DNA from 3 places in the Halobacillus sp. A1-3 genome. Region 2 is predicted to be linked to each of the others. Evidence: riboswitches for the same ligand, from Rfam matches in the RefSeq annotation. Region 2 holds a riboswitch; each other region holds the start of a gene.
What was found. A riboswitch is a leader RNA that binds a small molecule or an ion and turns the genes downstream of it on or off. The one in region 2 is predicted to bind cobalamin.
Positions count from the first base shown of each region.

Region 1: it holds a riboswitch for cobalamin, as region 2 does, so the genes downstream of both, ACRYKC_RS15175 (ribonucleoside-diphosphate reductase subunit alpha) here and ACRYKC_RS16445 (acyl-CoA thioesterase) in region 2, are expected to answer to the same signal.
Region 3: it holds a riboswitch for cobalamin, as region 2 does, so the genes downstream of both, ACRYKC_RS09825 (DUF4430 domain-containing protein) here and ACRYKC_RS16445 (acyl-CoA thioesterase) in region 2, are expected to answer to the same signal.

Region 1 covers NZ_JBPCEO010000008.1:190,543-194,809, reverse strand. Annotated here, with positions in the region: gene ACRYKC_RS15190 (alpha/beta hydrolase) at 188-1,051, shown strand; gene ACRYKC_RS15185 (hypothetical protein) at 1,090-1,233, opposite strand; gene ACRYKC_RS15180 (class I SAM-dependent methyltransferase) at 1,313-1,993, opposite strand; cobalamin riboswitch at 2,201-2,376, shown strand; gene ACRYKC_RS15175 (ribonucleoside-diphosphate reductase subunit alpha) at 2,517-4,267, shown strand, end outside.
Region 2 covers NZ_JBPCEO010000009.1:171,461-175,727, forward strand. Annotated here, with positions in the region: gene ACRYKC_RS16440 (beta-galactosidase) at 1-1,123, shown strand, start outside; cobalamin riboswitch at 1,293-1,471, shown strand; gene ACRYKC_RS16445 (acyl-CoA thioesterase) at 1,614-2,084, shown strand; gene rbsK (ribokinase) at 2,174-3,052, opposite strand; gene ACRYKC_RS16455 (FAD-binding oxidoreductase) at 3,204-4,267, shown strand, end outside.
Region 3 covers NZ_JBPCEO010000004.1:385,578-389,844, forward strand. Annotated here, with positions in the region: gene ACRYKC_RS09810 (hypothetical protein) at 1-712, opposite strand, end outside; gene sigX (RNA polymerase sigma factor SigX) at 702-1,241, opposite strand; gene ACRYKC_RS09820 (ECF transporter S component) at 1,540-2,058, opposite strand; gene ACRYKC_RS09825 (DUF4430 domain-containing protein) at 2,063-2,473, opposite strand; cobalamin riboswitch at 2,669-2,848, opposite strand; gene ACRYKC_RS09830 (ATP-binding protein) at 2,890-4,267, opposite strand, start outside.

The DNA.
Region 1 (4,267 bases), on a different contig from region 2:
AATGAGAACAAAAGCGTAAGCGCCTATTTCGATGGGCTGGGGCTGGGGCTTGCGATGGATGTAGCCTTACGTGGCAAAAAGTTATTCACCCACAAGTAATTATATTATTTCCTATATCATCAGAGCCCTTCAATAACCAGGCCATTTTGTATTAAAATATATATAGCCAAATTCAGGAGGATCTTTCATGACTTCAAGGTTTTACAAAAAGAATAAGAAATTCCTGTCGATAATAATGACTTCCATCCTAATAGGATTGACCATCTTTTTCATTCAATCGACACCAACCCGATCTGAAAATTCTTCAGAGCTTGTTCCCACCATCTTCGTTCACGGCTATAAAGGCGGTCCGATGAGTTTCGGGAATATGATCGACCGGTTCCAAGATTCGAATTGGGGTTCTAAACGGATGGTCGTCTATGTACGTTCAAATGGAGAACTGTCAGTGCGAGGGGGAATTCCGCATAATATGAATCCTATGATTCAGGTTTTGTTTGAAGATGATCGAGCAAGTCTTCAAAGTCAAACCCTTTGGATGCAAAAGGTCATGTCCACCTTGTACGAGAAACATGACATAGAAAAAGCTAACCTCGTCGGCCACTCCATGGGAGGCCTGGCATCCGCAAGCTTCTTGATGAATAACCAACAAGAAGGATTCCCGACCATCCAAAAGCTTGCGGTCATTGCTAGTCCTTTTGAAGGAATTGAGAAACAGGAATACTTCAAGAACAACAACGGTCCTGCCACGGACGATTTAAGGCCAGGTTCGGATGCGTTAGAGTACTTGTTTCAACATAAAGAAGACTTTGACCAAAATGTACAAGTGTTAGCTATCGCTGGAGTGATTAATCCAAATGATTTAGAAAAGAATTATTGGGATGGTCTTGTCCATACGTCAAGTGTTCAAAGTTTAAGCGAAATCGTCCCCTTTGGAAGTTATCAAGAGCATTTAGTATATGGAAAAGCAGCCACTCATTCAGGGTTGCATGAACACCCAGAGGTCGACCACATGCTCGGTGAGTTTTTATGGAACATTAAAAGTCAGCCATAAAATCAAACAAAAAACCAGGACCCCAAATCGGTCCTGGTTTATTTTCGTTGGAAAAATTCAAAGAAATCAAGAAATGCTTGAAACATGACCACAGATTGAAAAGTCAGCAAGCTTAAAGCTGTCAATGAAAAGAAACCAATAAAGATAAACCGCATGGAAAAAATCGCATGTACCCAGGCCATCATTATCCCTCCTCATTGTTTCACTTTATGAGTGATTTAAAATAATCATACTCCCTTTTCTCCAAAAGGCAAGAGTTTTTTATTTTTGAAAGATGAACACCCACATGAATGTAAGCGCCTGTTTCAAGTCATCTGTAAAGTGTTCAATAGCCTCAGGTTCTACTCCCCTTTTGTAAACGCCGTGACCATTCAGAACGCGCCAGCCTGTTTCTTCAGCCATTTTTTCAAGCTCCCACGGCATCATCGTATTACATACAACCTTCTCTCCGTAAACTCTACGATAACTGTTAACTCGCGGCATTGCTGTTGGTCCCAAAATGCCGACACAAAGCTTTCCACCTGGTTTAAGTACACGCTTCATTTCTTCCAAACCTACATAGGGTACCTCTGTCCACTCCAGCGAATTAACCGCCATAAGCCCATCAAAAGATTCATCTTGAAAAGGAAGTTTTGTTAGATCTCCTTGTACAAAAGACAATCTATCCGTTTCTAAACGCTTATTTGCCCTTTCTATCATGTCCTGTGATAAATCAAGACCTGTGACACAGTACCCTTCTTTATAAAGCTTGTAAGCCCCATAACCATCGCCACAGCCAAGGTCAGCGATGTGATTTCCTATTTCTATGTGCTGCTTAATAAATGGAACAATTGTCTTCCGGCTTCCTTCCTCCCACATCCCCTTGCTCTTGGAATTCCAGAACTCAGCCTTGTCATTCCACACTCTTTCAGCCTCTACGTGCCAGTTGAATTGTTCAGTCATTCTTCTCCCCCTCAGTCTTCTGCAATCTCTTAGCTTCTTCAATTATAATGAAAACCAGATGGAAATAAAAAAATTTCTTTGCTTTATAAAGGCGTGACTCGAGGATTTTGCGACCTATCTATAAATCTTATGGATTGCATCTTTGATTCATCTTCGATATGATAACAACACAATATAAGCTAAAAATATTTACATTAACACTATATATAGTATCCGCGAACAGAAGATGCCAATAGGCTTAATAGGGAATCCGGTGAAAATCCGGAGCTGCCCCCGCAACTGTAAGCACTCGCGAAATGGATGATCCACTGTGCAACGTGCACGGGAAGGACCAGAGTAGAATCGAGTGCGAGCCAGGAGACCTGTCTTCGTTCGCAGAAGTTTCAACTTCTTCGGGGATTGAGGAGATGAGACGATGGAATAAAGATCCTTACGTGCCCCTTCTTTATTTCATGGTTTCATCCGCTCAATTGTTGAGCGGATTTTTTTATTTTCGAGAGGGACTACAATAAGGAGTGAAATCATGACTGTAATTACTTATAAACCGAACTGGACGGAAAAGCTTAATGACCTTCAGCAAGTCTTCCCGACTGTAGAATTAAGTCGAATAATAGATAAAATCTCAGGATTGGGCCTTAGTGAAATGAACGAATCGGAACAAGTAAAAGCTCTAATTCTTGAATGCTTATCAGAGATGGATGAAACAGAACCAGAATGGACTTACGTAGCAAGCCGCCTTCACTTAAATCATCTTTATGAGACGTCTTTAAATAACCGAGGACAGGAAGAACCCTACGAAAACTTCTTCCATCTGATTGAAACTATGATTGAAGAAGGCATCTATACACCAAAGATCCTTACATATTACGAAAAGCATGAGATTAAGCAGCTCGAAGCAGCGATTGTGCCAGAAAGAGATCACTTTTTTACGTACATTGGACTCAAGACGCTAAGCGATCGTTATTTAGCTTGTTCCAAATCCAAGGAAACGTACGAATTGCCACAAGAAAGATTTATGATTATCGCGATGATGTTAATGGCTCAAGAAGAAAAAAGTCATCGACTAGCACTTGTAAAGGAAGCGTACTGGGCTTTAAGCCAATTATATATGACTGTTGCCACCCCAACACTTGCGAATGCAGGAAAGCGGTACGGACAATTGAGCTCTTGTTTTATTGACACCGTTGATGACAGCCTCCAATCGATTTACGACAGCAATACGGATATCGCCAACCTTAGTAAACACGGCGGCGGGATTGGAGTGTACTTAGGCAAAATTCGCAGCCGCGGAAGCGATATTCGAGGCTTTAAAGGAGTCTCATCAGGAGTTCTACCGTGGATGAAGCAGTTGAACAATACTGCTGTTAGTGTTGATCAATTAGGGCAGCGGCAAGGGGCTGTCGCCGTATATTTAGATGTTTGGCATAAAGATATTTTTCCGTTTTTAGATAGTCGATTAAACAATGGTGATGAGCGCCAGCGAACCCATGACTTGTTTACAGGCGTTTCCATTCCTGACTTGTTTATGGAAGCTGTCGAAAATCGAGAAGACTGGTACCTTTTCGACCCTCATGAAGTGCGTCATGTTATGGGATTTTCCCTTGAGGATTCTTTTGATGAAAAACGAGGAGAAGGATCGTTCCGAAACAAGTATATGGCGTGCGTTGAACATCCCGAACTATCGAAAGAAAAAGTCCCTGCCATTGAAATTATGAAACGAATCATGGTTGGTCAATTGGAAACAGGAACACCATATATGTTTTATAGAGATGAAGTCAACCGAATGAACCCGAACCATCATGCAGGCATGATTTATTGCAGTAATCTATGCACAGAGATTACCCAAAACCAGCGTCCTACCATTCAGGAGGAACAATACGTTGAGAACGGAAAAATCATTTCAGTGAAATCACCCGGAGACTTCGTCGTATGTAATTTGTCCAGTATCAATTTAGGACGAGCTATTCCTGAAGGTGTTTTGGAACGACTGATCCCAATCCAAGTCCGCATGCTCGACAATGTCATTGATCAAAACACCATCCCTGTTCTTCAAGCTCAATTGACGAACCGGAACTATAGAGGGATAGGGCTTGGAACATTTGGCTGGGCCCACTTGCTCGCTAAGAAGAAAATCGCATGGGAATCAGATCAAGCTCTTGATTATGTCCATGAAGTTTATGAAGCGATCGCTTACTACACCATTGAAGCAAGCAGTGAGCTTGCGCGAGAAAAAGGAAGCTACCCTTTATTTGAAGGTTCAGACTGGGAGACCGG
Region 2 (4,267 bases):
CGAGGAACCGGTTTCCCCTGCAGAGATTGCGATGACGCATGATTTCAACCGTGGATTACTGAACAAAAACTACTGGATTGTCGAAGAGCTGATGGGCGCACAAGGGCATGATGTGATTGGCTATCTGCCAAGACCGAACCAGGCGAAGATGTGGTCCTACCAGGCCTTTGCTCATGGGTGCTCCAACATGCTTTACTTCCGCTGGCGTGGTATGACTCAAGGAGCCGAGCAATTTTGCTATGGGGTCGTTGACCATGACAATGTGTACGGAAGAAAGTATAAGGAAGTTCAATCCTTGTTTGGAGATATTAAAAATTACGAGCACGTCTTGAATTCTGAGATTCAATCAGACATCGCCGTCCTCTATGATTACGATAATATCTGGTCATGGCGCGGTCAGATTCAAAGCAAAGACTTTGATTTTAATGAAGAACTGTTGAGACTGTACCGTCCATTTTATAACTTAAACAGCCGGATTGATGTCATTCCTGCTGATCGCGCCATTGATGCTTATAAAGTTGTTGTGGTGCCCGTTATGCAAGTGATGGATGAAGGACTGGCTGATCGTTTGCGTGCCTTTGCTGAGCGCGGTGGAACTGTTATCTTTTCCTACCGTACAGGGTTAAAAGGGAAAGATAACAACCTTCGCTTGGGTGAAGTTCAGCCGGGACTGGTCCGTGATTTAGTTGGTGCAAGGATTGAAGAGATCGAGTCCTTAACAAAAGCGCATGCATTGGAATTGAAAGGCGAAGGAGAATTCGCTTCTGTACCTGGACATATTTCGGTGTGGCGTGACCTGCTTGTGCCAGAAACAGCAGACGTTCTCTACAGCTATCAGGATCAATTCTATAGTGACTACGCCGCAGTTACGAAAAACGACTTCGGGGAAGGAACCGTCTATTACATCGGAGGAGGACTCGATGAAGCTGCTCTAGATGTGATAGCAGAAAAGGTAGTTGAAGACCATTCCATCGGATATGAGAAGTCGGATGAAAATGTTGAAGTGTATCGCCGTGAGACGGAGGAAGGTTCGTATCTATTCGTCATGAACCATAGTGATGAGATCAAAAAACACGGAGAAATTGACCTCCAACCATATGAAAGCAAGATCATAAAAGAATAGACCGGGATTTGGTAAATTATAGATCCTCAGGTCATCCAAAATATACCAAACACATACCACCTCAGGTCATCCAGATTCTGGATGACCTGAGGTGGTAATTTATTCAAGAAAAGAATGGCGAATCATTCTACTATATGAGATAGTTGATCTATGGAGATATTCTCCTAGACAATTAAATACGCTCTATGGTGGCTTCGTAGAGAAGCTGAAAAGGGAAGTTTGGTGAAAATCCAACGCGGTCCCGCCACTGTATAGAGGAAGGTCATAACAAACCACTGTCTTTAAGATGGGAAGGGTTATGAGCTGATGAATCTAAGCCAGGAGACCTGCCATAGAGAAGAACATGAATTCCTACGGGAGATAGGAGGGTGTTACGTGAATCGATCTATGCCACCAGGTTTGGTTTCATAGTATTTATCCTTGTAATCGCACGCATCTTCTTACCGAAGGTGCGTTTTATTTTTTACACAAAATATGGAGGTACAAATAAATGGAACCATTACCTGTAAGTTATTCAAAAATGAAACAAACACGTCTCGTGCTGCCGCCAGATACCAATCATCTAGATACAATATTCGGTGGGAAAGTGCTGGCATATATTGATGAAATCGCTGCTTTGACAGCCATGAAACATTCCAATTGTGTAGTGGTGACAGCGTCCATAGATTCGGTAGATTTTCTATCATCAGCTAAAGTAGGGGATGCACTTACATTAGAAGCAAGTGTTACATGGACAGGGCGTACGTCCATGGAGGTGTATGTAAAGGTGTATGCCGATGACCTATTGAAAGGCAAAACAGTGATGACAACGGAGTCTTTCTTAACGATGGTAGCTGTGGATGCAAAAGGATCACCGACTGTTGTGCCAGCTGTCACGCCTCAAACAGATGAAGAAAAAAGACTATTTGATACAGCTCCATCCAGGAAACAACACCGGCAGAGCCGTGCAGCTTTGAGATAAGAATGAATTATTGTATCCAAAAAATACCCCCTCAGGTCATCCAGAATTTGGATGACCTGAGGGGGTTAATCGGTTAATCTACCTACTATCTAATTCTCCATAAATGATTTTAACTCTGCCATCGTTGGCATTCCTGTCTGTGCGCCTTCCTTTGTGACCGATAAGGCAGCAGCTGCATTTGCCATATTAAGTGAATCATCGATTGTTCTTCCAGAAGCGATTCCTACAGCTAAAGCACCGTTAAATGTATCTCCTGCGCCAGTCGTATCTTTAACTGAAACCGAATAGCCGGGGATATGGATCTCTTTGCCCCTAGGGAAGTAACGGACGCCTCTTGCACCTTCCGTCACAATAAACTTCTTCTTAAAAGCCTCAATGTCTCTCTTTGTATGCATAGACGACCATTCTTTTTCGTTCGGAGTGATGAAGGTCAAGTTATGTAAAAGTTCATCAGGAATCCATTGAAATGGAGCTGGATTAAGTAAAACTGGGATGTTCCACTTTTTCGCAAGACTCGCAGTGTAACTTACTGTTTCCAATGGAATCTCTAGCTGCATGAGAATAATATCACTCTTCTGCAGTTGCTCCGCTTGCTCGTTGATATGGGCAGTAGTAAGGGCAGCATTGGCACCAGGAGCTACGATAATCCGGTTGTCGTTCTCGCAAAGAAGAATGGTTGCTGTACCTGTTGCTTTATTGGAAAATACTGTAACACCTGAGGTTCTAATATTTTCCTTTTTTAATCCCTCTATTAATTCTTTTCCAAAGGCGTCATTGCCGACGGCTCCAATCATATGGACATCTGCCCCGAGTCTTGCAGCGGCGACGGCTTGATTGGCTCCTTTTCCTCCTGGATATGTCGCAAAATGGTTGCCTAACACTGTTTCCCCTTGTTGCGGGATGACATCTGTGGATACGACCAAATCCATATTCATACTTCCTACGACTGTCACTCTTGGCATAACCATCACCTCATTTTTTATTTCATCTTCCCACAGTTAGTAAAGGAACGCTATCCCAGTTAGGCTCTCGCTATAAATTTGGTAAAACATCCCTTATACTTTTAAGTAATAAGAAAAGTCTGAAAAAGTCGAAGTTTCATAGAGAGGGGAGAATGATGTGAGCACATGGTTAGATCTGATTAAAGAAAAGATACCAGAAGCACGTGTCCTGACTGAATTATCCGATCGTTACAGCTATAGCTTTGATGCTTCCTTCGGAGAATACCTGCCGGAAGCCGTTGTCCAGGTGAAACATAAGGAAGAAGTAGTCTCTGTCCTTAAGATTGCTAATGAGTATCAAATTCCAGTTTATCCAAGAGGACAAGGAACTTGTTTAAGTGGCGGTCCGCTTCCTGTTTTCGGCGGAATTGTGCTGGATATCTCTCAGTGGCCTGAAAAAATAGAGTTGAGTTCTGATGACTTGACGGTAACGGTAGCGCCGAGTGTTTTGACGGGGGATATAAATAAAGAAGCTGAAAAACATGGATTGATGTACGCGCCCGACCCAAGCAGCGCCCATGTGGCGACGATTGGTGGAAATCTAGCGGAAAACTCTGGCGGACCACGCGGTTTAAAGTATGGCGTAACAAAAGATCATGTGCTTGGACTTGAAGTCGTGACACCTGAAGGGGAGATAGTTCGAACAGGAGGAAAAACGATTAAAAACGTCACTGGCTACGATCTCACTAAACTCATTGTAGGCTCTGAGGGCACGCTTGGTGTGATAACGGAGGCAACCTTAAAGCTGATGCCGAAGCCACGAGCTTTTCAGACGCTGATGGTCAGTTTTGGTGAGGTAAGAAAAGCGGGGGAAGCCATTTCCAAAACGCTTACCTCTGGGATATTACCTTCCAAAATGGAGTTTATGGATCAAGCCTGCATTCAAGCTGTTGAGAACTTCAAGCCGGCCGGTCTCCCGGTGAATGCGGCTGCGATTGTAATTATCGAACTGGATGGCCATCCCGAAACGTTAAAAATCGAACGAAATCTGGTTGAAGAAATTATGGAAAAAGTCGGAGCTACGAATATTGTTGTACCTAAATCTGAAGAAGAAGCCGAAAAAATCTGGCATGCAAGGAAGCAAGTATCCCCGGCTATTGCGAAAATTAAATCAACAAAAGTATCCGAAGATGCAACGGTTCCCCGGAGCAAAATCCCTGATTTGATTGATCACCTGCAGGA
Region 3 (4,267 bases), on a different contig from region 2:
AGGGTTCCACCTTCCAACGAATGCTCTCTGACAACATATGAGCCCATGTACTGCCATTCATTGAAAAGTCATCAGGGAACGTTACATTTGCTCTCTTCTCTTGAACATCAATGTCTATTTGAACTTCCTTTAGCAAACTCTCTGATAATCCATATTCATTAGGTACAAAGGCTTGGTTACCTTCTTCGTTCTCATCTTTATAAACTTTTGTAAATGGAATAACTACTTGAGCATTTTTTCCTGGCAGCACCTCTTTAACCATATTTCTTTCGGTTTGCTTAGCAACTTCAGCTTGCTTATCGAGGGAAGTTTGATTGTCCTCTTGAGTAGAGGAAGTAGATTCCTCAGAATCTTTCTCTGTTTTTGCTCCTTCTGTACTCGGTTGATTACCCTCAGGATTCACACTTTCATTAGGTACTTCTGCGCTTTCCATAGTTCGATTTGATTCTGAAGCAGGTTCATCACTAGTAGATTGTTCCATTTGACTGGAGTTCATCAAATTTAATAAAACAGGGATAACGACAGCTAATAATAAGATAACCGCTGCAGTCGCTAAGCTTGGGATAACCCAAGGTGCCATCTTTCTATTTGTTTTTTGTACCTCAGGATAGATTTTACGATACAACTCTTGTTTGCTTTGATGGTCTTCAACAGGAGGCAGCTTCCTGAGCATGTTTTCTAATTCTTCATCTGTATGATGTTTACGCTTCACGCTGCACTCCCCCTTCACTTTCTTTATCTAATATTTCTCTCAACGCTTTCATCCCGCGATGTTGAGTCGTCTTCACTTTACTTTCGCTCCAATCCAATATTGCGGCTGTTTCTTGGATAGACATCCCTTGAATAAAGCGAAGTATAATGACACTCCGCTGGTCAACTGTACATTGATCTAACGCTTGATATACCGCCTTCAATTCTTCATTTTGAATGGCTACTTCCTCTGGCAAGGTATCTGTATCTTGAATCTTTTCTCCTTTTTCGCTCCAATCAAAAAAATCCATGATTCGATTCCGCTTTCTTTTCTGCTTCCTAAAATAGTCAATCGTTACATGGCGTGCAATGGAAAACAACCACGTTTTTTCACTGCTTCTTCCATCAAAGGATTGGTAAGATTTGATAACTTTGATATAAACATCCTGGACAAGGTCTTCAGCTAAATCACGATCCTTTACCATGTAAATAATAAATTGAAATAGATCTTTATGATACTTGTCATAAAGATCATCAAAAAACCTTTTCACTACAGGTACCTCCTGGTTATAGAAATAGTCGTATATGTATGTAAAAAGTTACATCTTTATCTTAATATGCCTTCATAAAAAAAGAAATAGAAATTGGACAGTGTTAAAAACCTGGAATAATAAAGACAAATGCAGGAGTACACCAGGGTATCTTTAAGGTAACTAAAACCAACAAAGAAAAAAGCCTAAGGAATCCTCAGGCTTTAGGTCGTAATTTACTATTTGATTGGAGTATAGGCTAATTTACGAAATATTGATGGATCCGTTACTAAGAATGGGATTAATCCCCAACATAAGATTAGGGGCGTGGCGTGTCTTGTAGTCCATTTCTCTTCTCGTATTTTTTAAACAATTTTGCAAGGATTGGAGAAAGAGCTAAAATAAATACAGCATTAGCAACCGCATGATTCAAATCAAAAGGTAAGCCTGCCAGGTAATACGCCCAAAAAGGCTGTCCAATCGTTCGCATCGTTAAAGAAATGACGAGTCCGAAAAATAACCCGCTAAATACCCCGTAAGCGGTTAGAACCCACAAAGGTAATCGAGGCCAAAATCTACCCAGCAAACCAGCAATAAGTCCAATTACTGTCCAAGCAGTAATTTGCCATATGGTCCACACGCCCATCCCTAAGAGCATATTAGAAACTGTTGTAGTGAGTAACGCCATAATCACCCCAGCTAATGGACCAAGCCAAAACGAAGTTAAAATAATGATGGCAGTAACCGGCTGAATATTAGGTAAACTTGCTAGCGCAATTCTTCCGGCAATTGCCAAAGCTGCTAACATCGCTATAAGAGTAATTTTATAAGTATTCATTTAATCATTCCCACGAATGATAGTCAAAGACAATTTCGTCTCCTTGTTCCACTTCATATTCATTTGCACCTACCATGGCTTCCTCTCCGTTTATCGTAAACATCCAGGCCATTTTTTCTTCTTGATTGCCCTCGATTCCCTCGATGCTGTTAATGAAGCCATCACTTTCTTCTACCTCAAAATTATCTTTCATCACTTCCATCAATGTCGTACCTTTCTCAACAGAAATCTCTTGATCAGCGAGCACTTCTTCGCCATTGTTTTTAGAAATTTCCACCTTTAAAGTAACTTCCTGTTTCTCCTCTTGCTGACTTGCATTTGCCTCTTCTGTTTTCTCAGTCTGCTGCGACCCGCATCCACTTATTACCCCGATGGCAAGTAGAGCAGCAACTAAAAATACATAAATCTTTTTCATCTTCAATCCCCCTATCTTTTCTTTTGATATAATGGTTTCATCACTTTTAAGAAAGGGCATAAAGACAACACAAGGCTATGTAACTATCAAAAAAGCTTGTCCTTTGTTAAAAGGACAAGCTTAAGACAAACCAGAAAGGTTATTATTTATTACATAGGACCAATCGGTTGTCTCAAACGCTCAATCCCCGAAGCTTTGAAACATAAGATTTTGGCAGGTCTACTGACTTGTGTTTCTACCTACTGAGGATCCTTCCCATGCGTCATGCACAGTGGAATTTCCCTTTCGTCATCACTTACAGTTGCGAGGACAGTTCTGGCTTTTAACCAGATTCCCTTTTAAGCCTTCTCAGGCACCCAAAATCTTTCGTATGAAGTTCATTTATAACATTACATGATATTTAAAAAATAAGCAATCTAATATTCTGTCAACTCAAGATTTTTCGGTATTCTAAAGGTGAAAGTAGTTCCCTCTTCTAACTTACTGTGAACACTGATTGTCCCATGGTGAGCTTCTACAATATTCTTAGCAATCGCAAGACCAAGCCCTGTGCCTTTTTTCTGTTTCGAACTTTCTCGTTTTCTAGACTTGTCTGCTTTATAAAAACGCTCAAAAACAAAAGGAAGATCTTCTTCGGCAATACCTTGTCCAGAATCATGAACAGAGGCTATCCAGTCACCATTAATATGGTCTACTGCGACATCTACTTTTCCTCCAGGTTGGGTATGCCTTATTGCGTTATCAATTAGATTTGTAAACACCTGTTCGATTCGGTCGGAATCGAAAGGAAGTCTTTCAAACTCCTGATCAACCCTCATCGTTAAATCTACGTCTCGTTCGTCTGCAATTCCTTGGAATTTACGAATGATTTTATTCATATACGGATGGATATCTACAGACTCAATATAGAGCTGAATATGTCCTGCCTCCATTCTAGCAAGATCAAGAAGCTCATTAACCAATCGTCCAATTCTCAATGATTCTTCATGGATAATCTGTGCGAGCTCATTTTTATCTTCTTTACTTTCGGCAATGTCATCTACAATTGCTTCACTATATCCTTGAAGCATAGAAATGGGAGTTCTCAGCTCATGAGATACATTTGCAATGAAATCTTTTCGTAATTTATTCAATCGACGTTCTTCCGTCATATCTCTCAGTACCGCCACGGCACCGCGTACGGTTGCTTTATCATAAAGCGGTGTCATAATGATCACCCATGAACGTCCTTGGAGAGTGACTTCCGTCATCGATTCTTCCTCATTGGTAATTACCTTTTTAAACAAAGCTTTTAACGGTTCTGGAAGAGTTTGGGCATCACTAATATCTTCCTTATGCTCAAATGCATAAGCATCTAGGTACTGTGTGGCAGGAGGATTGGTAACTAGTATCTCTCCTGTTCGGTTAATCGTAATAACTCCATCGGCCATTGAGCGTAAGATTCCTGACAACTGCTCTTTCTCTTGGTTCAACGCATTGATATGATATTTCAACTGCCTTCCCATCCGATTGAAAGCCATAGCGAGCTCACCAATCTCATCATGGGTCAATATTGGTACTTTATTATTAAATTCACCTTTAGCAAGTTCCAGAGCTCCCTCACGCATTTTGATTAAAGGTGAAGTTATCCGTGTCGAAAGGAAAAAGGCAAAAATTGTAGTTAAAACAATGGCAATTCCCGCCCCAAGGAATATAATTTTTGTTGTTTGTTCAGAAGTTTCTTCAATCGTATCAAGAGACTGATAAACAAACACGGCCCCTTCTCCATTCGATAGAGGTGTACCCACGACCATG